DNA from 2 places in the Gordonia sp. X0973 genome. Region 1 is predicted to be linked to the other one. Evidence: predicted binding sites of a transcription regulator. Region 1 holds the regulator's gene; the other holds the start of a gene.
The links. The regulator LexA, encoded in region 1, represses DNA repair genes until DNA is damaged. The targets are predictions, from matches to a motif close to CGAACANNTGTTCG.
Positions count from the first base shown of each region.

Region 2: the regulator LexA is predicted to act here: its motif matches at 6,637-6,650, upstream of HUN08_RS03780 (HNH endonuclease signature motif containing protein).

Region 1 covers NZ_CP054691.1:2,031,804-2,044,058, forward strand. Annotated here, with positions in the region: gene HUN08_RS09920 (aspartate aminotransferase family protein) at 1-491, opposite strand, end outside; gene hrpA (ATP-dependent RNA helicase HrpA) at 556-4,293, shown strand; gene nrdR (transcriptional regulator NrdR) at 4,318-4,767, opposite strand; gene HUN08_RS18365 (LysM peptidoglycan-binding domain-containing protein) at 4,860-5,321, opposite strand; gene lexA (transcriptional repressor LexA) at 5,470-6,156, shown strand; gene hflX (GTPase HflX) at 6,189-7,649, opposite strand; gene dapF (diaminopimelate epimerase) at 7,705-8,598, opposite strand; gene miaA (tRNA (adenosine(37)-N6)-dimethylallyltransferase MiaA) at 8,603-9,559, opposite strand; gene HUN08_RS09960 (hypothetical protein) at 9,556-10,290, opposite strand; gene HUN08_RS09965 (DUF349 domain-containing protein) at 10,398-11,837, shown strand; gene HUN08_RS09970 (antibiotic biosynthesis monooxygenase) at 11,993-12,255, opposite strand, start outside.
Region 2 covers NZ_CP054691.1:757,997-770,251, forward strand. Annotated here, with positions in the region: gene HUN08_RS03740 (LGFP repeat-containing protein) at 1-292, shown strand, start outside; gene cobF (precorrin-6A synthase (deacetylating)) at 396-1,190, shown strand; gene HUN08_RS03750 (3'(2'),5'-bisphosphate nucleotidase CysQ) at 1,211-1,969, opposite strand; gene HUN08_RS03755 (Fpg/Nei family DNA glycosylase) at 2,017-2,904, shown strand; gene HUN08_RS03760 (SDR family oxidoreductase) at 2,914-3,657, shown strand; gene HUN08_RS03765 (hypothetical protein) at 3,686-4,324, opposite strand; gene pgi (glucose-6-phosphate isomerase) at 4,321-5,970, opposite strand; gene HUN08_RS03775 (chorismate mutase) at 6,040-6,294, opposite strand; gene HUN08_RS03780 (HNH endonuclease signature motif containing protein) at 6,677-8,413, shown strand; gene HUN08_RS03785 (MerR family transcriptional regulator) at 8,403-8,849, shown strand; gene HUN08_RS03790 (aldo/keto reductase) at 8,876-9,916, shown strand; gene HUN08_RS03795 (PPOX class F420-dependent oxidoreductase) at 9,946-10,335, shown strand; gene HUN08_RS03800 (hypothetical protein) at 10,377-12,215, shown strand; gene HUN08_RS03805 (UvrD-helicase domain-containing protein) at 12,252-12,255, shown strand, end outside.

The sequences.
Region 1 (12,255 bases):
ATCAGCTCGCCGTAGCCCTCGCCGTTGGCGGGGATGCCGGCCAACGACGTGCCCGCGACGTGCATGCCGTGGTAGGCCTTCGACCGGCCGACCATGATCGTCTTCTCCGGCTGTCCGACCTCGTGCCAATACCGGCGGGCCAGCTTCGCCGCGGTTTCGACCGCGTCGCTGCCGCCCGAGGTGAAGAAGATCTTGCTGCCCGGCACCGGGGCCATCGCCGAGAGCCGCTCGGCGAGTTCGACCGACACGTCCGCGGCGTGATCGCCGAAGCCGGAGTAGTGCGCCAGGCGCGAGAGCTGCTTGGCCACCGCGTCGGCGACCTCGGTGCGGCCGTGTCCGATATTGGTGAACCAGAGGCCCGCGGTGGCGTCGATGTACCGGTTGTCCTGGTCGTCGAATACGTAGGCGCCCTCACCGCGGGTGAGGATGAACGGACCGGACTTCTCCACGGCGCCCATGTCGGCGAATCCGTGCCACAGCGAATAGCTCATGGATCCATCATGAAGGACGCCGTTTCGGTGACTGCAACCGGCCGCACGTAGGCTGGGAAGAATCATGTCGCCATCCTCTCCGCGTCGTTCCCCCGAGGCTGACGCGCAGCTGATAGCGGCCCGGCGCGCCCGCGTCCCGGTGATCACCTTCCCCGACGAATTGCCCGTCAGCGCCTGCCGCTCGGAGATCGCCGACGCCCTGCGCGAGCACCAGGTGATCGTCGTCGCTGGCGAGACCGGTTCGGGCAAGACGACCCAGCTCCCGAAGATCTGCCTGGCCGCCGGCCGCGGCGTCGAGGGCACCATCGGGCACACCCAGCCGCGTCGCATCGCCGCAACCTCGGTGGCCGAGCGGATCGCCGACGAGACCGGCACCGAACTCGGCGACGCGGTGGGCTACTGCGTCCGGTTCTCCGACCGCGTCTCGGAGACGACCCTGGTCAAGGTGATGACCGATGGCATCCTGCTGCGCGAGATCGCCACCGACCCGATGCTGCGCGCCTATGACACGCTGATCATCGACGAGGCACATGAGCGCAGCCTCAACATCGACTTCATCCTGGGCTACCTCGCGCGCCTGCTCCCCCGTCGCCCCGATCTCAAGCTGATCATCACCTCGGCCACGATCGAGCCGGAGAAGTTCGCCAGACATTTCACGACGGCGTCTGACGCGGTCCCGATCATCGAGGTGTCCGGCCGCACCTTCCCCGTCGAGATCCGCTACCGCCCGCCCGAACCGGAAACGGAGACGGCCGCCCAGATCGATTCGGCGATCTCCGAACTGTGGTCCGGGGCCACCGGCGACATCCTCGTCTTCCTGCCCACCGAGCGCGACATCCGCGACACCGCCAAGGCGCTGGGCCACCGCGAATCGGCGGGGGCCGAAATCGTGCCGCTCTACGCGCGGCTCTCCATCGCCGAGCAGCGCCGCGTGTTCACCCCGTCGAACGGCCGCCGCATCGTGCTCGCGACGAACGTCGCCGAGACCTCGCTCACCGTCCCGGGTATCCGCTACGTCGTCGACACCGGTACCGCCCGCATCTCGCGGTACTCCCCGCGCACCAAGGTCACCCGCCTGCCGATCGAACCGGTCTCCCAGGCGAGCGCCCGGCAGCGCGCCGGCCGCTGCGGCCGCGTCGCCGCGGGTATCTGCATCCGGCTCTACGACGAGGCGGATTTCGACGCCCGACCACCGTTCACCGATCCGGAGATCCTGCGCGCGAACCTGGCCGGGGTGATCCTCTCGATGGTCTCGTTGCGGCTCGGCGACATCTCCGAGTTCGGTTTCGTCTCCCCGCCGTCGCCCCGGGCGATCGCCGACGGGCTGGCCGAACTCGGCGAACTGGGTGCCATCGGCACGCGGACCGATCGGGCGCCGAAGCTGACCGCGGTGGGACGCGCGCTCGCCCGGCTGCCCATCGATCCGCGTCCGGCGCGGATGCTCGTGGCCGCCCGCGACTTCGGCTGCCTCGCCGAGGTCCTCGTCGTCGCCGCCGCCCTGTCGATCCCCGACGTGCGGCTGCGGCCGGCGGACAAGCGGGAGGCCGCCGACGAGGCGCACCGCCGTTTCGACGAGCCCGGCTCGGACTTCCTCGCGCTGCTCAATCTGTGGGACTACCTGGAGGAGCAGCGAAAAGAGTTGTCCGGCAACCAGTTCCGCCGACACTGTGAACGCGAATTCCTCCACTGGACGCGGATCCGCGAATGGCGCGACCTGCACCGGCAGCTGCAGCGGACGGTCAAGGACCTCGGCTGGTCGGTCACCCGCACCGAAGAGCGGGACGCCGATGCCATCCACCAGGCCATCCTCTCGGGCCTGCTCTCCAACATCGCCGCCCGCAAACCCGACTCCAAGGAGTACCTGGGCGCGCGGAACACCTCGCTGATGGTGTTCCCCTCCTCCCCGTTGGCGCGCAAGCCCCCGGCCTTCCTCATGGCCGCCGAGATCATCGAGACGTCGCGCACCTATGCCAGCACGGTCGCCCGGATCGATCCGGCCTGGGCCGAGCGCCTGGCCGGCGACCTGTGCAAGCGCGCGTACAGCGAGCCGCACTGGTCGTCGCGACGCGGTGCCACGATGGCTTATGAGCGCGTCACCCTCTTCGGCGTGGTGCTGGTCGCATCGCGCCAGGTCACCTACACCAAGACCGACCCGCAGCTGTGCCGCGAGATGTTCCTGCGGCACGCCCTCGTCGACGGTGATTGGCGCACCAAACACGCCTTCTTCGAGCGGAACCGGGAACTGCTCGACGACGCCGTCGAAGTCGAACACCGGGCCCGCCGACGCGACCTGGTCATCAGCGCCGATCAGCTCTACGCCTTCTACGACGAGCGGGTTCCCGAGCAGGTCGTCTCCGCGCAGCATTTCGACACGTGGTGGAAGCAGGAGTCCCGTACCCACCCGGATCTGCTCGACCTGCGCGCCGAGGACGTCGTCGCCGCGACCGACGTGTCCGACGCCGACTACCCGGGGACGTGGGCCCAGGGCGACCTGCGCCTTACGCTGCGCTACAAGTTCGCGCCGGGCGATCCCGAAGACGGGGTCACCGTCGAGATTCCGCGCGACCTCGTCAAGCACGTACGGCCCGCCGGATTCGACTGGTCGGTACCGGGGATGCGCGAGGATCTGACGACGGCGCTGATCAGGTCGCTGCCCAAACAGCTGCGCAAGACGGTGTCGCCGGCCCCCGACTTCGCGCGGGCCGTGCTGGCCCGCCTCACCCCGCGCGCCGAACCGCTGCTCGCCGGTCTGGCGCGCGAACTCTCGGCGATGGCCCGCACCACGATCACCGTCGACGATTTCGACGTCGACCGCGTCGACGACCATCTCCGGATGAATTTCGCCGTCGTCGACGAATCGGGGTCGACGATCGCGGCGAGCCGGTCGCTGGCGCAACTCCAACGTCCCGACCGATCCGACCGGAAGCGAACGACCGCCCGCGTACTCGCCTCGGAGTGGACGGCCGACACCTTCGGCGATCTCCCCGAATCGATCACCGGGCAGATCGCGGGCCAGAAGGTGACCCGCTATCCCGGACTGGTGGTCGTCGACCCGTCGACCGTCGGATCGGCCCAATTCGCGTCGCCGGCGCAGCGTTCCGCCGCCCTGCACGCCGCCGTCCTGGTCCTGCTCGAAGCCGCACTGCCGTCCTTGGGCAAGAAGATCACCGCTGGCCTGACCCCCGCGCTTCGACTAGCACTGAGTCAGAGCCCGTACCCGTCGCTGGAGGCGTTGCTGCGCGACTGCACCCGCTGCGCGATCCGCGGCGTCGTCACCCCCGCCGAGACCGCCGGCTTGCGGACCCCGGCCGACTTCGCCGCGCTGCGCGAACGATTCGCCCCCGCGATCGCCGAGCAGGCCCCGGACAACTTCTTCGCCGCCCTCGACGCCCTCTCCCGACTGCCCGGGCTATCCGCCGCGATGGATCGCCACGCCGGGACGATGGCGGCCCAGGACGTTGCCGATCAGGTCGCGCAACTCGTCTTCGACGGATTCGTCGGCGAGACACCGGTGGACCGGTTGGCCTCGCTGCCGCGCTACCTCGACGCCGCGCTCATGCGGCTCGACGCCGTGACGGCCAACCCCGCCCGCGACCGGGATGCGACCGCGGCCGTCGACCGGGTCGTGGAGCGGTGGAATCTGCGCCTGGCGCAGCTGCCGGAGGCCCGCCGGGAGCCGTTCAACGAGTATGCGCACTGGATGATCGAGGAGTTGCGGGTCGGGCTCTACGCCCAGCGACTCGGTACCGCGGGCACCGTGTCGGAGAAACGGGTGATCAAGGCGTTCGACGCCTTCGTCTGAGCCGCCTCGCCGGCGGTGGATCGGTCAGCCGCGGTCGGACTGCAGGGAGTCGATCTCCCGTTGGAAGTCTTCGAGCGACTCGAACGAGCGGTATACCGAGGCGAACCGCAGATAGGCGACCTCGTCGAGATCGCGCAGCGGCCCGAGGATGGCCAGCCCGACCTCGTTGCTCGGCACCTCGGCCGAACCCGAGGATCGCACCGCGTCCTCGACCTGCTGCGCCAACTGGGCCAGCGCATCCTCGTCGACCTGCCTGCCCTGACATGCCCGCCGGACGCCCCGCATCACCTTCTCGCGGCTGAACGGCTCGGTCACGCCGTTGCGCTTGACCACGGCCAACACCGCATTCTCCACCGTGGTGAACCGGCGTCCGCATTCCGGACACGACCGACGACGGCGGATCGCCTGACCCTCGTCGGCGAGACGGGAATCGACGACCTTGGTGTCCTCATGCTTGCAGAACGGACAATGCATGAGCCCAACAATACCGACGGCCCGGGCAGTGCTCCGACTACCCGACGCACTGCGGCAGCCGATGCTGCCGCGCGACTGGGCGCCGCCCACGCTTATCGGTAGACCGGGGCCACGAGCGCCTGGCCGGCCGTCAACTGCGACGACGGCAACCCGTTCAACGCGCGCAGCTGATTGATCACCGCCTGGCGCGGCATATCCGGGGCGACGCGCGCGGCGACCGAGTTCAATGTCTCGCCTCCGCGCACGTGGACCACCGACGTGGCAACCGGATCGGGAGCAGTGCTCGCCTCGTAGTTGCCGCCGACGATGGCGAAGAGCCAGACCAGCCCGGCGAGCGCAGCGCCGACGAGGATCGCCGCGGCGCTCCCCCGGCGACGGGCGATCACCCGCTGCTGCCGGCTCTGGACCGGGGCCACCGGCGCAGCGCACCGGGTGCCGCGGTCCGGCCGGGGATGGTGGGAACGGCCGTCGACCGGGCGGCGCCGGGTCTGGGCGGGACGGAGCGGGCGCGGAGCCGGGCGGACTGCCGGGCGGTGCATCACTGGTGCGCTCATGTCGGTTCTCCTCGTTCGTGTGTTCGATGAACTCTTGTTCGAAGTTTTACCACGAGGGTCTGACAAAGTCTCGCGACACGTCGAACAAATGTTTGAAGGTCGCGGCTTTCTTCGCTAGCGTTGTGGCAACGAGCAGAGGAGAAACATCATGGCCAAGAAGAAGTCGGCGGAGTCCGGCCTCACCGACAGCCCCGCCGCGATCGAGGCGACCCTGACCCAGCGTCAGCGCGACGTGTTGGAGGTGATCCGCAAGTCCGTCCGCGAGCGCGGATACCCGCCGAGCATCCGCGAGATCGGTGACGCGGTCGGCCTCGTGTCGACCTCGTCGGTGGCCTACCAGCTGAAGACCCTGGAGAACAAAGGCCTGCTCAAGCGCGATCCGCACCGCCCCCGCGCGGTCAACGTCGCGGCGGACAAGAAGGGGCCGCCGCCCGGTGGCGCCGCGGCCGAGGGAATGCCCACGCCGACCTATGTCCCCGTCCTCGGCCAGATCGCCGCGGGTGGCCCGATCCTCGCCGAGGAGGCCATCGAAGACGTCTTCCCCCTCCCGCGAGAACTCGTCGGCGACGGCAACCACTTCCTGCTCCGCGTGGTCGGCGAATCCATGATCGACGCGGCGATCTGCGACGGCGACTGGGTGGTAGTGCGACAGCAGAACGTCGCCGACAACGGCGACATCGTCGCCGCCATGATCGACGGGGAGGCCACCGTCAAGACCTTCAAGCGCGACGGCGCGCACGTGTGGCTGATGCCGCACAACCCGCTGTTCGACCCGATTCCCGGTGACCGCGCGGTCATCCTGGGCAAGGTCGTGACCGTGATGCGCCGGATCTGATCCGGCCCCTGCTCTGATCCGATGCGGCGCCGTCAGGCGTCGACGCGGGTGAACTCGACGAGTTCACCCGCGAGCGCGGCGGGAACCCGCACGCGCATCTTGGTGCCCGTCGCATGGTGCTCGGTCGAGTGGATCTCGCCGTCGGCATGGATCCGCGAGACGAGATCGCCGCGCGAGAAGGGGAGGTCGACGAACATCTCGACGTCCCCGCGCCCGATCTCGGCGCGGATGGCGTCGAACAGCTCCGGGAGCCCGGCGCCGGTACGCGCCGAGACGAACAATGCGCCCGGCAGCGCCGCGGCCAATTCGGCGTGTTTGAGGTCGTCCATCGCGTCCAGCTTGTTCACGACGAGCAACTCGGGCGGCAGCGTGCCGTCCCGCGCCTCGTCCGATACCTCGCGCAGCACGGTCCGCACAGCGTTGACCTGGTCCAACGGGAAGGCTTCCGAGCCGTCGACCACGTGCACGAGCAGATCGGCGTCGGCCACCTCCTCCAGTGTCGACCGGAACGCCTCCACCAGTTGCGTCGGCAGGTGCCGGACGAAACCGACGGTGTCGGTGAACACCACCTCGCGGCCGTCGTCCAGCCGTGCGCGGCGCGTCGTCGGGTCCAGGGTGGCGAACAAGGCATCCTGCACCAGCACGCCCGAACCCGTCATCGCGTTGACGAGACTCGACTTGCCCGCGTTGGTGTAGCCGACGACGGTGATCGTCGGCACCCCGCTGCGGTGCCGGTCCAGACGCTTCACCGTCCGGGCGGTCTTCATCGCGCGGATCTCCCGGCGCAGCTTGGCCATCCGCTCCCGGATCCGACGGCGATCGGTCTCGATCTTGGTCTCACCCGGACCGCGCAGGCCCACGCCGCCGTTGCTGCCCGCCCGACCACCGGCCTGCCGTGACATCGACTCGCCCCAGCCGCGCAGCCGGGGCAGCATGTACTCCATCTGCGCGAGGCTGACCTGCGCCTTGCCCTCCCGACTGGTCGCGTGCTGGGCGAAGATGTCGAGGATCAGCGCGGTGCGGTCGATGACCTTCACCTTGACGACCTTCTCCAGCGCGTTGAGCTGGGCGGGCGTCAACTCGCCGTCGGCGATGACGGTGTCCGCGCCGGTCGCGACGACGATCTCGCGCAGCTCACCCGCCTTGCCCGACCCGATGTAGGTGGCCGCGTCCGGGCTGGACCGGCGCTGGATCAGCGCATCCAGCACCTGCGACCCGGCGGTCTCGGCCAACGCGGCGAGTTCGGCCATGTTGGCGTTGGCCTGGGCGATGGTGCCCGACGTCCAGACGCCGACGAGCACGACCCGTTCCAGGCGCAGCTGCCGGTACTCGACCTCGGTGACGTCGGTGAGTTCGGTGGACAAGCCGGCGACGCGCTGCAGCGACGCCCGATCGTCGAGTTGGAGTTGACCCGTCGTCGGCGCATCGTCCGTGCGAAGCGCGCCGGGCGGAGTAGAAACCGCGGGGTCCGGGGACAGTTCTGATTCAGTCATACCCGTCCATCATGACACCGCGCGGACGTCGTGCGCGAGCCGATTACCTGCACCCTCAGTCGAGGGCGCCCGTGAACAGCTCGCCGCGCGCGACGAGGCGCGACGGACCGCGCAGGGTGCTGGTCGTCCCGCCGTCGTCGATGCCCACGTCGACCCGGCCGCCGGGAACGGTGATCCGCAGCTTCCCGGAGTCCCGCCCCAGGGAGGCGAGTAGTGCGCTGCCCGCCGCGACCAGGCCCGTTCCGCAGCTGCGCGTCTCCCCCACGCCGCGTTCGACGACCCGCATCGATGCGACGAGGGTGTCGCCGTCGGCCACCGGTTCGGTACACAGCTCGACGTTGACCCCCTCGGGGAACACACCGGTGTCGAATCCGACCGGACCGGACAGGTCGAGGGCACTCAACTCGCCGTGCGACAAACCCGGAACGACGCAGGCCAGATGGGGATTGCCCACGTCGACGGCGATCCCGGTGAAGGTCCTACCACCGATCGTCGCCGAGGAGGTCACCCCCCGGAGCACCCGGCCCATCCCGACGCTGACCTCAGCGCTCGTCGGCGAAACCGAGTGGATGCGGACCGGACGCGCACCGGCCCGCGATCCGACGACGAACTCGTCGGCATCGGTCAACCCGGCGACCCGACAGTAGTGGGCGAACACCCGGACGCCGTTGCCGCACATCTGCGCCACCGAGCCGTCCGCATTGCGGTAGTCCATGAACAGGTCGTCGGCGGCGATCCCCTCGCCGAGGGCGGTGAGCACACCGGCGTCGAGGAGGCTGCCGGCCCGTGCCACGCGCAGCAGACCATCGGCCCCGATACCCCGTTGCCGGTCGCACAGCACGGCCACCGTCTCCGGTTCCAGCGCCAACAGGGCCGCGGCGTCGTCGACGATGATGAAGTCGTTCTGCGTGCCGTGGCCTTTCCAGAAGGCGTGCGGGAGAGCGGTCACCGGATCAGTCTACCGATCCGCCCGGCTGGTCGATCCGGGCCGCACGGCAGTATTCGGACACCGTGTCGGCCAGCGCCTCGTCGCCGCCGTCGAACCAGCGGATCCGCGGATCGCGGCGAAACCACGACCGCTGGCGCCGCACATATCGTCGCGTGCCGACGAAGGTGAGCTCGCGCGCGTGCTCGACGTCGTATTCACCGTCCAGCGAGGCGACGACCTGCGCGTATCCGATCGCCCGGATCGCCGTCTGCCCCTCGCGCAGCCCACGTTCGAGGAGTCCGGCCACCTCGTCGACGAATCCGTTGGCGAACATCGCCGCCGTCCGCGCCTCGATGCGCTCGTCGAGCAGTTCGGTCGGGCGGTCGACGCCGATCAGCAGCGCGTCCCACCGCGGATCGCCGATCGTGGGCTGCGAGGCCGCGAACGGCTCGCCGGTCAGTTCCACCACCTCCAGCGCCCGCACGATGCGGCGGCCGTCGGAATCGAGGATCGTGGCGGCGGCGTCGGGATCCACCGCACCCAGCCGCCGGTGCATCTCGACGGTTCCGACCCGCGCCAACTGCTCCTCGAACCGCGCGCGGACGGTCGGGTCCGTCGGCGGGAGCGACCACTCGTCCACCAGCGCCTGGTAGTACATCATCGACCCGCCGACGACGATCGGCGTGCGGCCCCGCGCCCGGATCGACTCGACGTCGTCGATCGCGGCGGCCTGATAGCGCGCCACCGTCGCCGTCTCGTCGACATCGAGGACGTCGAGTTGGTGGTGGGCGATGCCGCGGCGCTCATCAGGGGCGAGTTTGGCGGTGCCGATGTCCATCCCGCGGTATTGCTGCATCGCGTCGGCGTTGACGATCTCGCCGTCGAACCGCTGCGCGAGGTGCAGCGCCAAATCCGACTTGCCGCTGGCCGTCGGCCCGACGACGACGATCGGCCGCGGACCGCCGCCAGCGGTCCCGCTCACTCGAACCGCCAGGTCGCCACGGTGTAGCCGACGCCGAGCGGTGCGCCCGCGTAGTCCAGCCGCACCGTCGCCGGGCCGGGCGCGCACGCCGCCGCGACCTCCCACGCCGCCCGGCCGCCGACTCCCCACCGGGCGCACCGGTCCCAGTCCAGGGCGCGCAGTCGTCGTGGATCGCCACCGGCCAACGCCGCGTCGATCTCGGCCTGCAGCGCGACGGCATCGGGTTCGACGCCGCCGCCGGGGGCCCGGTCGGTCAGGTGGATCGCCCCGTCGCCGATCACCAGCAGTGCGACCGGCTCGGCCACCGTCGCCCACTCGTCCGTGAGGCTCGCGGCGACGGCCGCGCACCCGGACGGGGTGGCGTCGCGGGCCACGACCGTCGGCACGATGGAGACGCGCTGCGCGTCGGCGGCGAGTTCGCGCGCCCAGCCGGCCAGCAGCATCGACGTGTCGAGACCGTGTCCGTCTGTCCCGTCGCCGTCACCGCCGCTCAGGCGAACGGTGCGGTCCACCCCGAAGCCGCCGAACGAGCCGGAGACCCCGGTCGCGCGGCCGGTCGGCCGATCCCCGTCGGCGGGTCCGATCGCCCACCAGGACGCGGCGTCGCCACCCAGCTGGCGGACGGCCGCACGGGCCGCGGCGCGCACCGGTTCGAGCTCATGCGCCCCCGGACCCGACACCTCGGGCACCAGCGCGGGGGCGCACGGAAGGAACACGGCGGAAATCAACACAACCCACGACGCTAGCCGACCTGCTTGAATAGACTCCACCGGCCCGTCCTCGGGACGGAACGGAAGACCAGGCAGCCGTGACGCGCGGCACGAAGGTGAGGACCACCATGACGACTCCCGAATCCGACACGACGACGTCTGGATCGCAGGCGACTCCAGAACCCGACTCGACGACCGCCGCGGAGCCGACCGCCACGCCCGCACCAGTCGCACCGGCATCTGCCACGTCGGCGTCTGCCGCGCCGAAACCTCGCCCCAGGCCGGGACCGCGCCCGGGCGTCAAGCCGGTCGTCACCAGTGCCCCGATCACCCATCAGCCGACGCATGCCGGCGACCCGCACGAGTTCGGCCGGGTGGACGAGAAGGGCGTCGTCTGGCTCAAGACGGCCGACGGGGAACGCGAGATCGGGCAGTGGCAGGCGGGCAGCCCCGAAGAGGGTCTGGCCCACTACTCGCGGCGATTCGAGGATCTGGCCACCGAGGTGGAGATCCTCGAGGAGCGCTTGGCCGCCCGCTCGGGTGATCCGCGCAAGACGCGGGCCGCCGCCCAGCACCTGCTCGACGCACTGCCGACCGCCCACGTCATCGGGGATGTCGCCGCGCTGCAGGCCCGATTGGGTGCCATCGCCGCCACCGCCGAGGACGTCGCCGAAGAGGTGAAGGCGCAACGGGCACAGGACCGGGAGGCCGCCGTCGCGCGCAAGGAGGCGCTGGCCGCCGAGGCCGAGGGTCTGGCCGCCGATTCCACGCAGTGGAAGGAGGCCGGCGATCGCATCCGGGCGATCCTGGACGAGTGGCGTGGCATCAAGGGGATCGACCGCAAGACCGACGACGCGCTGTGGAAGCGGTACGCCCGCGCCCGCGACAAGTTCAACCGGCGCCGCGGAGCCCACTTCGCCGAACTCGACCGCGACCGCGCGTCGGCCAAGGACCGCAAAGAGGAGCTCATCGCCCAGGCCGAGGAACTGTCGACTTCGACGGACTGGGGTCCGACGGCCGGGCGTTTCCGCGACCTGATGACCGAGTGGAAGGCGGCCGGGCGGGCGCCGCGCGAGGTCGACGACGCACTCTGGCAGCGGTTCAAGGCCGCCCAGGACGTCTTCTTCGGTGCGCGCAACGCCGAGGCGTCGCAGCGCGACGAGGAGTTCTCGGCGAACGGCGAGGCCAAGGCCAAGCTGCTCGACGAAGCCGAGCGGACCATCGATCCGAAGGCCGACTTGGCCGCGGCCCGGCGCGCCTACCGCCTGCTGCAGGAGCGGTGGGACGAGATCGGCAAGGTGCCGCGCGATCAGATGGGCCGCCTCGACGGCCGGATGCGCGCGCTGGAGCGGAAGATCCGCGACGCCGAGAACGAGAGCTGGCGACGCGAGGATCCCGAGGTGGCGGCACGCGCCGCCCAGTTCGCCGAGAAGGTCGCCGCCCTCGAGGAACAGGCCAGGAAGGCCGACGAGCGCGGCAAGACCTCCGACGCGAAGAAGTTCCGGGAGCAGGCCAAGCAGTGGCAGGAGTGGGCCGACGCGGCCAAGACCGCCGTATCCGACCGTTAGCCCCGCCGAGCGAGCACCCCAACCCCGCCGAGCGCCGGGTCGAGTGACCGCGACGAAGGAGCGGTTGTATCGAGACCTGGGCACCCCAACCACGCCGACTGGGCACCCCAACCTTGCCGACTGGGCACCCCAGGGCCACTGGCGGGTAGCTGCGCTCAGTCGGCGGTGCCGTACTCCCGGGTCACCGTCGCGACCCTGACGCGATAGGCGGCATACCATTTGTCGCGACCGAGGCGCTGCGCCCCAAGGTGTTCCGCGACGGCTTTCCAGGCCCGTGCGGCACCCTCGTCCGACCAGTACGACACGGTGATGCCGAATCCTTCGGTGTCACGCGCCGACTCGACGCCGAGATAGCCGGGCTGCCGCGCGGCGAGCAGGTCCATGTCCTCGGCCATCGCGGCGTAGCCGTCGGCGTCCT
Region 2 (12,255 bases), 1.3 Mb from region 1:
CGACGCCACCGGCAAGGGCAAGGCCGCTGCGGCCGGTGCCGCTGCTGCCGCTGGTGCGGCTGCCGGTGCTGCCGGCACCTGGGTGCGCGACGGCAAGTCCGTCCCGCTGCCCAAGGGTGCTCACCTCCCGCTGCCCGGCGACGCGGAGCCCAAGGGCTTCCCGATCAAGGGCAACGCCGACTCGGGTCTGTTCCACACCCCCGCCTCGCGCGCCTACAAGGCGACCGTCGCGGAGATCTGGTTCGCGACCGAGGCCGATGCGGAAGCTGCCGGTTTCAAGAAGTTCGAGTGAGCAAGATAATCGAGTGAGCTAACCGCTCATCGTTTCGGCCGCGGCCCGGTACCCGAGAGGGTGCCGGGCCGCGGTTCGTTTCGACGTGGCTTACCGTTGGCGGGTGAGTTCCGACCGTGAAGTCTCCGACCGTGAGATCGACGCCTGGGTGATCGGCGTGGGCCCGGGCAACCCCAAGCAGATCACCGTCGAGGCCGTCGACGCGATCCGACGGCTGGACGGCGTGATACTGCTCGACAAGGGCGAGTCGACGGCCTCGATGCGGCGACTGCGCACCGATCTGCTCGACGAGTACGCGCCCGATACGACGGTGCTCGTCGTCGCTGACCCGCCGCGCGACCGCCGGCCGGAGGACTATGCGGCCGAGGTCCGGCGCTGGCACGCCGCCCGGGTCGACGCGATCGCCGAGGCCGTCGACCGATTCCCCCGGCCCGCCGGTCGTGCACCGGTCGTCGGCTTCCTCGTGTGGGGGGACCCCTCGCTCTACGACAGCACGCTGCGCCTCGTCGACGCCCTCGCCGCGCGTCCCGGCTGGGCGGTGACGGTCCACGTGGTCCCCGGCGTCACCAGTGCGTCGGCGCTGGCCGCCGCGCACGCGATCACCGCGAACCGCATCGGCCGACCGGTCCACATCACCACCGGTCGTCGTCTGTCCGAGACCGCGGCGACGGGTGAGGACCAGATCGTCATGCTCGACGGTGCGGAGGCCTTTCGCGGCGCCGCGCGCCCCGACGACACGATCTATTGGGGGGCGAACCTCGGCACCCCCGACGAGGTGCTCATCTCCGGTCCGGTGGCGCGGGTGGCCGACGACATCAGTGCCGCCCGCGCCGACCTGAAGTCGCGGGTGGGCTGGGTGATGGACATCTACCTGTTGAGGCGGCCGGACGCGGACTGAACCGCTCCCGAGCCGGATGTTCACCAGACGTTGGACAGGGCCTCGAGCGCCTCGTCGGCGATCTCGGTGCGGCAGATGAGGAAGTCGGGCATATACGGGATCCGCTGGTTGTAGACGATCTCCGAGCCGTCGAGTCGGCTGCAGTGCAGTCCGGCCGCCGCGCACACCCCGACCGGCGCGCAGTTGTCCCATTCGTATTGGCCACCGGCGTGGACGTAGGCGTCGACGTCGCCGCGGACCACGGCCATCGCCTTGGCCCCGGCGGAACCGATCGACACCCGCGCCAACCCGAGGGCGTTGGCGACGTGGGCGGCCTCGTAGCTGCCGCCGAAGCGGGAGACGGCGATCCGCCCGGTCAGCTCACCGCCGACCGGCTCGATCCGGTCGGAACGGAACAGCTCGCCGCGGCCCGGGATCGAGACCGCCGCGACGTCGGGCCGGCCGTCGACGGTCAACGCGACGTGAACGGCCCAGTCGTCGGTTCCGTGGGAGAACTCGGTGGTCCCGTCGAGCGGGTCGACGATCCAGACGCGGCTGCTGCTCGCCCGGTCCCCGACGTCCTCGGCCTCCTCCGACAGCACCGCGTCATGCGGACGCCGTCGCCGCAGCACCGCGCCGATCCACGCCTGGGCGATCTGGTCGCCGGCATCGCCGACGAGTCGACCGTCGAGCAGCCCGTCGTGGCGCACGCCCAACAGGATCTGGCCGGCACCGTGGGCGATCTGCGCGGCCAACTCGGCGTCGTCGGGTGTCGATCTCACCCTCCCACTAGAGCACATGAGGCGAAGAGTCGAGCGGAGCGTCGGAAATGTGTAGCGTCGGGCGCATGCCAGAGTTGCCCGAGGTCACCGCTATCGCGCAGTTCCTCGACGAGCGCACCGCCGGATTGCCGATCCGGCGGGTGGACGTGGCATCGCTGGCAGTGCTCAAGACGGCCGATCCGCCCTACACCGCCTTGGTCGGGCGGACCGTCTCGTCGGTCGGTCGGATCGGCAAATACCTCGTCCTCACGACCGTGCCCGGCGACGCGGCCGATCAGGAGCCCCTGCATCTGGTGATCCACCTGTCGCGGGCCGGGTGGGTGCGGTGGAGTGAGAACCTGTCACCCAAACCGCCGCGGCCCGGCGGCAAGGGGCCGATCGCGCTGCGCGTGCACTGCGGGCTGCCCGGCGAAGGGTTCGACGTCACCGAGGCCGGCACCCAGAAACGACTGGCGGTGTGGATCGTCGCCGACCCGCTCGACGTGGAGCGGATCGCCGGGCTGGGACCGGACGCCCTAACCCTCGGCGCCGGCGAGCTCGGCGAGATCCTGGCCGGGCACTCCGGGCGGATCAAGAACGTCCTCACCGATCAACGGATCATCAGCGGGATCGGTAACGCGTACTCCGACGAGATTCTGCATCGGGCACGGCTGTCGCCGTTCGCGCCGGCGAAGAATCTGTCCGCCGAACAGGTGGAGGTGCTGCACGATGCCATCGTCGGAATCCTGCGCGACGCGATCGGGCGGCTCGAGGGGCCGGGCGGGGTGGCGACGATGAAGGCGGAGAAGCGATCGGGCCTCAAGGTCCACGCCCGGACCGGATTGCCCTGCCCCGACTGCGGCGACACCGTCGCCGAGGTGTCCTTCGCCGACCGCTCCTTCCAGTACTGTCCGTCATGTCAGACCGGCGGCAAGAAGCTGGCCGACCGGCGGATGTCACGACTTCTGAAATAGGGTGGCGGGGTGAGTACACGCGAGAAGATTCTGATCACCGGTGCCAGCTCGGGACTCGGCGAGGGGATGGCCCGCGCCTTCGCCAAGCAGGGACGATCGCTCGCACTGTGCGCGCGCCGCGTCGACCGACTCGAGGCGCTGGCGCAAGAGCTGCGGGCTGAGGCCGGAACCGTGGTCACCGCCGCGCTCGACGTCACCGATTTCGATTCGGTGCCCGTGGTGTTCCGACAGCTGCGCGACGAGCTCGGCGGGCTCGACCGGGTCATCGTCAACGCCGGGCTGGGTAAGGGAGCGCCGATCGGGACAGGCAAGGCGCACGCCAACCTGGAGACGGTGCAGACCAATCTGACCGGGGCACTGGCACAGGCCGAGGCGGCGCTGGAGATCTTCCGCGAGCAGGGCGCCGGGCATCTGGTGCTGATCAGCTCGGTCTCCGCGACGCGCGGGCTGCCCAAGGCACAGGCGGCGTACTCCGCGTCGAAAGCGGGTGTGACCGCCCTCGGGCAAGGCTTGCAGGCGGAGTTCGCCGGCAAACCCATCACGATCACGATCATCGAGCCGGGCTATATCGAGACCGACATCAATCGGGGCGTGAAGACCCGGTTGATGGCCAAGACCGACGACGGGGTCGCGGCGATGGTCGCGGCCATCGAGGCGGAGAAGGCCCACGCCGCCGTGCCGCGCTGGCCGTGGGAGCCGCTGGCCGCCGCGTTGCGCCATCTGCCGGAGCCGGTGTCGCGCCGACTGGTCTGAGGCGCGCCGCGGCTTGCGGCCCGGGCCGCTACTTCGGTGCGGCGCTCGGTAGGGGCTTGCCGTCGGCGGTCCACACCACCGGCTTGGCCTGGTAGTCCAGCTCCGGGTTGGTGGTGGTGTTGGCCCAGTAGATGCCCGAGCGGATCTCCTGGCCGCTGCCGACCAGGCCGACGAGACAGGTCGAATAGCTTTCACCGCGCTTCATCAGCTTCGGCGGGGTGTGGGTGACGCACTCGGGAGTCTCAGAGTTCGACCGAACGGTGAGCGCCGCCTGCTTGCCGTCGACGCTCCCGGCGACGCCGAGGACGTCGGGGGCGGGCATCGGCTGCGCGTCGAGCGAGAGCACCGTCAGGTAGACGAAGTAGCCGGTGCCGCCCTTGCCCTTGGCGATGGAGTCGGGCAACTTGCCGGCCCGCCGCACCCCGGTCACGGTGTAAGCGGCCAGCCGATCCGGATGGAAGGTCGAGGCGGGCAGCAGCGCGGTAGAGCCGAAGCTCAACACGGTGCCGGGGGCCGTCTTCGCCGCGTTGCCGGCGGGGACGGTCAGCGATGCCGACGTCGGCACCGAGGGGCCGGGGGTGTCGGGATTGTCGGTGGCACATCCGGCGGTGCCGACGAGCAGCGCCGCGGCCGCTCCGACTCCGTATGCGGTCCGCGCCGCGCTCATGCCTGCTTCCCGGCGCGGTGCGCGCGGTACCACTGGGCCAGTGCGTCGGTCGAGGAGTCGCCGAGCGGGCCGGGGGGCTGGGGGGAGTCGATCGCGCCCAGGAGTTCGAGTGCCTGCTTCTTGCCGAGCTCGACCCCCCACTGGTCGAAGGAGTCGATATTCCAGATGCAGCCCTCGACGAAGACCTGGTGCTCGTAGAGGGCGATCAACTGGCCGAGTGAATTGGGGGTGAGCTGCGGGGCGAAGATCGTCGTCGACGGGCGGTTGCCCGGCATCACCTTGTGCGGCACGACCTTGGGGTCGGTGCCCTCGGCGGTAAGATCCTCGGCGGTCTTGCCGAAGGCCAGCACCTTGGTCTGCGCCAGGAAGTTGCTGATGAGCAGGTCGTGCATCGACGTGCCGTCCTCGGTCGTCACGTCGCGGAAGGGGCGCGCGAAGGCGATGAAGTCGGCGGGGATCATCCGAGTCCCCTGGTGGAGCAGTTGGAAGAAGGCGTGTTGGCCGTTGGTGCCCGGCTCGCCCCACCACACCTGACCGGTGTCGCAGCGCACCGGGGAGCCGTTGCGCGTCACCGACTTCCCGTTGGACTCCATCGACAGCTGCTGCAGGTATGCGGTGAAGCGGGCGAGGTCGTTGGAGTAGGGGAGGACGGCCTTGTTCCCGGCGTCGAAGAAGTTGTCGTACCAAACGCCCAGCAGGCCCATGATGACCGGCGCGTTGCGTTCCAGCGGTGCGGTCGCGAAGTGTTCGTCGACGGTGTGGAAGCCGGCCAGGAAGTCGCTGAAGCCCTCGCGGCCGATCGCCAGCATCACCGACAATCCGATCGCGGAGTCCACCGAGTAGCGCCCGCCGACCCAGTCCCAGAACCCGAACATGTTGGCGGTGTCGATGCCGAAGGCGTGTACCGCGTCGGCATTGGTGCTGACCGCGACGAAATGCTTCGCCACCGCGTCGGGGGAGCCGAGTGCGGCGACGAGCCAGTCGCGCGCGGCCCGCGCGTTCGAGAGCGTCTCCAGGGTGGTGAAGGTCTTGGACGAGATGATGAACAGCGTCGTCTCCGGCTCGACGGCGTCGAGGGTCGAGAGGATGTCGGCCGGGTCGACGTTGGAAACGAAGTGGGTCCGCGGCCCGTCGTGGAAGTCGCGCATCGCGCCGCACACCATCTCCGGGCCCAGATCCGAGCCGCCGATGCCGATGTTGACGACGTCGGTGATCTGTTTGCCGGTGTATCCGGTCCAGGCGCCGGAGCGGACGTCGTCGGTGAAGCGGCCCATCGCGTCGAGGACGCGGTGCACGTCGGCGACGACGTCCTGGCCGTCGACCTGCAGCGAGGCGGAGGCGGGCAGTCGCAGTGCGGTGTGCAGCGCGGCCCGGTTCTCCGAGGAGTTGATGTGGCGGCCGGCGAGCATGTCGTCGCGGCGCTGCTCGAGCCGGACCTCACGGGCGAGTGCGAGCAGCAGGTCCAGCGTCTCGCGCGTGGCCCGATGCTTCGAATAGTCGATATGCAGATCGGCGGCGTCGATGACCAGGTCGGTGCCCCGGCCGGGGTCGGCGGTGAAGATTTCGCGCAGCGTCAGGGCGGACATCTGCCGCTGGTGGCCGGCGAGGGCGTGCCACGACTCGGTGGACGTCACATCGTCGCTCATGGGTCCACCCTAAGTGGTTTGCGCGTGCTTCGCCCGGCCGCCTGTCCGACTGGTCCCCGATGCGCGGTTTCAGCGCCCGAGCGGTCCCCGGCCCAGGCGCAGCAACAGCATCGCGAGGGTGTGGCCCTCTTGGCCGAGGTCGGAGAAGCGGTCGAGGACCTTCACCTCGCGGCTGTGCACCAGTCGCGGACCGCCCGACGCCATCCGCGCCGCGCCGATCTTCTTCGACACCGCCGAGCGCCGCTTGATCGCCGCGAGGATCATCGCGTCCATCCGGTCGATTTCCAGCCGCAGCACGTCGATGTCGTCGGGTAGGGCGGACACGTCTTCGCCGAGATCGTATTGTGCCGGGTCGAAAGGCTGTGTCGCGTCACTCACGGGGATTGATTTTGCCACGGCCGGTTCATCGGCTCCGACATACCAGTCCCGACGGACGGGTGTCACCCGCTGTGACTGTATGGCGACGGCAGTCGTGTCGGCGACGGTGATGGTCCGCTGGGAACGGTCGCGGTGCCAGCCGCGGTGGTCGGGTGGATGCTGTGGGTGGTCGAGTGGATCCGAGGCGCTAGCCGAGGAACCGTATCGAGACCCCGGTGAGTCGACGTCGGATCGTGTGCCACGGCCATCGAACGAGGTGTTGCGCACCTCACACCAGGTTGGTAGAATAGAACGTATATTCGAACCGGGGTTGAGGGGGTGGATCCAATTGACCGACGCGGCGGTGGCTGATGTGATGCCGGTGGTGTTGCCGGATTCGCCGCGGGAGTTGGCGGGGTTGATTGATGCCGCGATCACGAAACTCGGGTCTGTGTCGTTGGGGTTGGCCTCGGATACCGAGGTGACCGCGACGGTCGAGACATTGGAGCGGGCGTGGCGGCGCGCGGACGGGGTGAATGCGGCGTTGCTGGTGCAAGTGTCCGACCGCAATTTGTGGTTGGGGTATGCCACACCGCGGGCCTGGTACAGCGAATACCTGCGGCTGGGGCCAGGCGAGGCCAGGCGTCGGGAGGTGGTGGCCGAGGCGATCGGGGTGTGCACCGCGCTGACCGGACAACCGTTGCCGCCCAAACGGGAACCGTTGGCGGTGGCGGTCGCAGCCGGGACGGTGTCGGGCGAGCATGTGCGGGTGATCGAACAAGTCCTGGACAAAATCCCGCACCAAGCCGACCCGCGGGAGGTGGCAGCGGCGGTGACGGTGTTGACCGAGGCCGCGAAAGCAGCCACCCCGAAAGACATGAACCGTCTTGGGCAACGGATCCTGGCCCACCTGGACCCCGATGGCACCCTGACCGACGACACCGACCGGCACCGCCGCCGCAGCCTGCACCTAGGAGCCCAAGGCGCGGATTTGATGTCCAAACTCTGCGGGTATGTGACACCCCAGGTCCGGGCCAAACTCGAAGTACTGCTCGACAACTGGGGCAAACCCGGCATGAACAACCCCGACGATGACGACGAACACCGCATCACCGGCCCACTCGCCCTCATGACTCTCGACGACACCGGCCCTAACCACACCACCGGCCCTGACGGCACCGCCACCGGTCACGACACCACCGTGGCTGACGCGCGTCACCAGGCGTTGATACAGGCGCGGGGCCGGGATACCTGGACGTCGGCGCAACGCGACCACGACGCCCTGGAAGCCGGCCTGGATTGGCTGCTGGGCCACCAGGCGTTGGGGAAACCGGATCGGATCCCGGCCGAAGTGGTGATCACCATCGACGAACACGACTTGGCCCGCCGCGCCGGAATCGGAGTGACCGCGACCGGCACCATGGTGCCCGTCGGTGACTTGATCCATCTGGCCGCCGATGCGACCCCGTGGCTGGCGGTCTTTCACCACCACACCCGCAGCGTGCTCGATTTCGGGCGGGGCCGGCGGTTGGCGACCAAAACCCAACGCCTGGCCCTGTTCGCCGCCGAACCCGGCTGCAGCAAACCCGGATGCGGGCAACCGTTCTCCCGCACCCAAGCCCACCACGCCACCCGCGACTACGCCCGCGGCGGATCAACCGATGTGACCGACATGACCGGGGCCTGCGGCCGACACAACCGGGCCGTCGGTACCAAACCCGGCCAATGGGAAACCCACGTCTTCAGTGATGGACCCCACACCGGACGCACCGGCTGGCGACGCACCGGAACCGACCAACCCTTCCGGGTCAACCACACCCACGACCCCCGCACCTACCTACACGGAACCGTATTCGACCCCAACCAGCACGACCACGACCAGGCCGCGGGCGACGACTCGGGACCACCGCCAGGTTTGGCAGATCCACCACCAGACGAGCCAGTCATGAGGCGGGTCAATCCCCAGTTCGGTCGTCGGGGGGGACTCTCTCGTCGAATCAGTACTGACGCTCCTCGTCGCCGCCTGAGAGGTCACGGCTTGCGTTGGAGTGCGCTCCAAGTCCTACCGTGGCCCTATGCCCGATGACAGCACCCTTTCCATCGCCGAGGTCTCCGCCCGCACCGGCCTGTCCCGCGACACCCTGCGCTGGTACGAGTCGGAGGGATTGATCCCGTCCGTGCCGCGCAACACCGCCGGGGTGCGGCAATACGACGACGCGACGGTCCGCATGATCGACCTGCTGGTCCGGTTGCGGCGCACCGGGATGCCGGTGGCGCAGATGCGCGACTTCGTGACGATGGTCGAGCAGGGGGCGCGCACCCACGGGCGGCGCATGCGCCTGCTGGAGAACCACCGCGAGGAGATCGAGTCCCGCATCCGCGAACTGGCCGACGACCTCGACGCCGTCGACGGCAAGATCGCGCACTACCGCCAACTCATCGACGCGGGCCTCGACTGCGCCGAGCAGCCCATCACCGACGCGGACGAACGCGCGCAGCAGCGCCGCACCGACGACGACTGAACCACCGAACCGAGAGGAAACCCTTCATGCACACGACGGCACTGGGCGACGGCCTGCGAACCTCCGCGATGGGATTCGGCGCGATGGCGCTCACGCCCGTGTACGGCGGCACCGACGACGCGACCGCGCTGGCGGTCCTGAACGCGGCGATCGACGACGGCATCACCCTCATCGACACCGCCGACGTCTACGGGCAACCCGAACCCGGAGCCGACGGTCCGGCCGGCACCAACGAGACGCTTGTCGCCCGACTGCTGGCCGACCGTCGCGACGAGGTGGTCCTCGCCACCAAGTTCGGCATCACCGGGCGCATCGGTGCCGCCGCCCGCGACGACTCGGTCGCCGGGGTCAAGCGGACCCGCGGCGACGCGCGGTACGTGCGGGAGGCCTGCGACGCCTCGCTGCGGCGGCTGGGCGCCGACGTCATCGACCTCTACTACCTGCACCGCCGCGACCCCGACGTCCCGATCGAGGAGACGGTGGGGGCGATGGCCGAACTCGTCGCCGCCGGCAAGGTCCGCCATCTCGGACTGTCGGAGGTGACGGCGGCGGAGTTGCGCGCCGCGCATGCCGTCGCGCCGATCGCCGCCGTGCAGAGCGAGTGGAGCCTGTGGTCGCGCGACGTGGAGGCCAACGTCGTGCCGGCCTGCGCCGAACTCGGCGTCGGCTTCGTCCCGTATTCGCCGCTCGGCCGCGGTTTCCTGACCGGCACGCTGACCCGTGACCAGGTCGCCGGTGATCTGCGCGGCTCGACGTCGCGCACCGGCGACAACTGGGCGGCCAACCAGCGCGTCGTCGAGGTGGTGGCCGCGGTCGCAGCTCGGCTCGGCGCGACCAACGCCCAGGTGGCCCTCGCGTGGCTGTACGCGGCGGGCCGTCGTGCGGGGCTGCCCGTCGTACCGATTCCCGGCACCCGATCGGCCGCCCGCGTCGCCGAGAACGCCGCGGCCGCCGACCTGGTCCTCGACGAGGAGGCGCTCACCACCCTGGACGACGTGGCCGACCTGGTGGTCGGCTCCCGCAACATCGCCGCGGACCCGACCTGGATCTCCGCCGGCCGCGAATGACCCCGACACGAGAAGTGAGGACCGAATAGATGTCCGTGATCCCGGATTCGCACCGCGACCTGCTGACCCGCCCGCTCTACGCCCACCTCGCCACGATCCGTCCCGACGGATCGCCGCAGGTCAATCCCATGTGGTTCTCGTGGGACGGGGAGTTCGTCTACTTCACCAACACGACGAACCGGCAGAAATACAAGAACGTCAGCGCCAACCCGCACGTGGCGTTCTCGGTCAACGACCCCGAGCAGCCCTACCGCTACCTCGAGGTGCGCGGCGTCGTCGAACGGATCGACGAAGATTCGACGGGCGCACTGTTCGCCGCGCTGGCCGACCGGTACGGGCTCGCGATGGACGGCCCGCCCGGCGACGTGGAGCACCGCGTCGTCTACGTCGTCCGCCCGACCGCGACGAGTAGCCAATAGGTTGCTGCGGTAAGCCGTGCGCACTCCGTACGATTCGAGACGTGGATCGTGACTCTGGTGCCAACCGATCGAGGGCCGGGCTCGTCGCCGTGGCGCTCGTCGCCGTATACGTGGTGGTGCGCATCGTCTTGGCGGCGACCGGCGGCTTCTACTGGGATGACCTGATCCTGATCGGACGGGCGTCGACGCACAACGTCCTGTCCTGGGACTATCTGACGCACAACCACGACGGCCACTTCATGCCCGGCGCGTTCTTCGCCGCGGGCGTCGCGACGTTGATCGCGCCGACGCAGTGGTGGCCGGCGGCGGTCACGCTGGTGGTACTCGCGACGGCGGTGGCGTTCGCCGTGTGGCGGATGATCCGGCTGATCGTCGGGCGGGAGTCGTGGGCCGCGGTGGTGGTCCTGGCCTTCTTCCTGTTCACCCCGATGACCGTCCCGGCCTATGTGTGGTGGGCCGCTGCGCTCAACTCACTGCCGATGCTGTTCGCGATGGCCTGGCTGGTCGGCGACGCGGTGCTCCTGTGCCGGGGAACCGACGCGGACGGCGTCGTGCTGGCGCAGCACCGTCGTCGGGTGGTCGTGTGGCGCAGCGTCGTGATCTACCTGGTCGCGCTGGCCTGCTTCGAGAAATCGCTCTACATCCTGCCCGTCGTCTTCGTCGCGGCCGTGTTGTGGACGTGGACGCAGGGTCCGACGCGTACGCGCAAGCCGTTGGTGGTGGCGTCCTCCCGGGCCAAGGATCTCTGGTTGCCGCTGGTCGGGGTGACCGTCGTGTGGTTGGTGGTGTTCCTCTCGTTCACCGGCGGCCAGGGCGCCGCCGGGAACCACGGCTTCGTGCAGACGGTCCACCTGGTGTGGCGCACGATCAACAACGCCGTCGTCCCGTCGCTCGCCGGGGGGCCGTGGAACTGGGATCGCTGGCTGCCGAGCCCGCCGATGGGTTTCGCCCCGGTGTGGCAGATCGTCGTCGGCTGGTTGGTGCTCGCCGTGGTGATCGGGGCGATCGCGGTGTACCGCCGTCGCGCGCTGCCCATCGTGGCGGCCGCCGCGGCCTATGTCGTGCTGGCCCAGGTGCCGGTCATGTGGAACCGGTCCAGCGCCAACACCGCGCTGGAGTTGGCGCAGACCATGCGATACCTGCCCGACGCGGCGCTGGTGATGACCGTGGCGCTCGCGCTGGTGGTCGCGGTGCCGCGGGCGAGCGAGCGGCATGCGCGCTGGGCCGACCGGCCGGCGTTGCGCAGTGCCGCCGTCGCGACGGTACTCCTCGTCGTCGCCTCCGGCGTGGGGGTGTGGAACTTCGCGCAGTCGTGGCGGAACAATCCGACGCCGGACTATCTGCGGGTCGCGCGGGCATCGCTGCGCGCCGAGCAGGGCCGGGTGGTGTTCGACCAGGCGCTGCCCCTGGAGGTGCTGACGCCCGTCGCGTTCCCGGAGAACCAGATCAGCCACACCTTCGGCCGGCTGCGGCCCGCGGTGCGGTTCGGGACCGTGACCGACGACCTGAAGGTCCTCGACACGCACGGGCGACTCGTGGCCGGGGGTGTGACACCGGCGCGGACCTTCGCCGCGGGCGACGGCGACTGTGGCCGCCCGGAGGTAAGGCGCCCGTCGCGGATTGGGCTGTCCGGTCCGCTGCTCAACTGGACCTGGACGATCGCGCTGCCCTACTGCGCCAACCGCGACGGCCAGCTGAGCGTGCAGTTGGCGGGCGGGCAGCCGGTGGTGGTGGACGTGCGGGCCGGGCTCCACGTCGTCTACGTCCAGACCACCGGGCGCGGCACCTCGATCCTGCTCCGGCCGACGACCCCCGGCTTGGCCGTGCACACCGGCGAGGGCCGGGTCGGCGAGGTCGCGGAGGCGGCACTGCTCAAGTAGGGACTGTCAGTCCGTCCCGGTAACCTGGACGACGAGATGA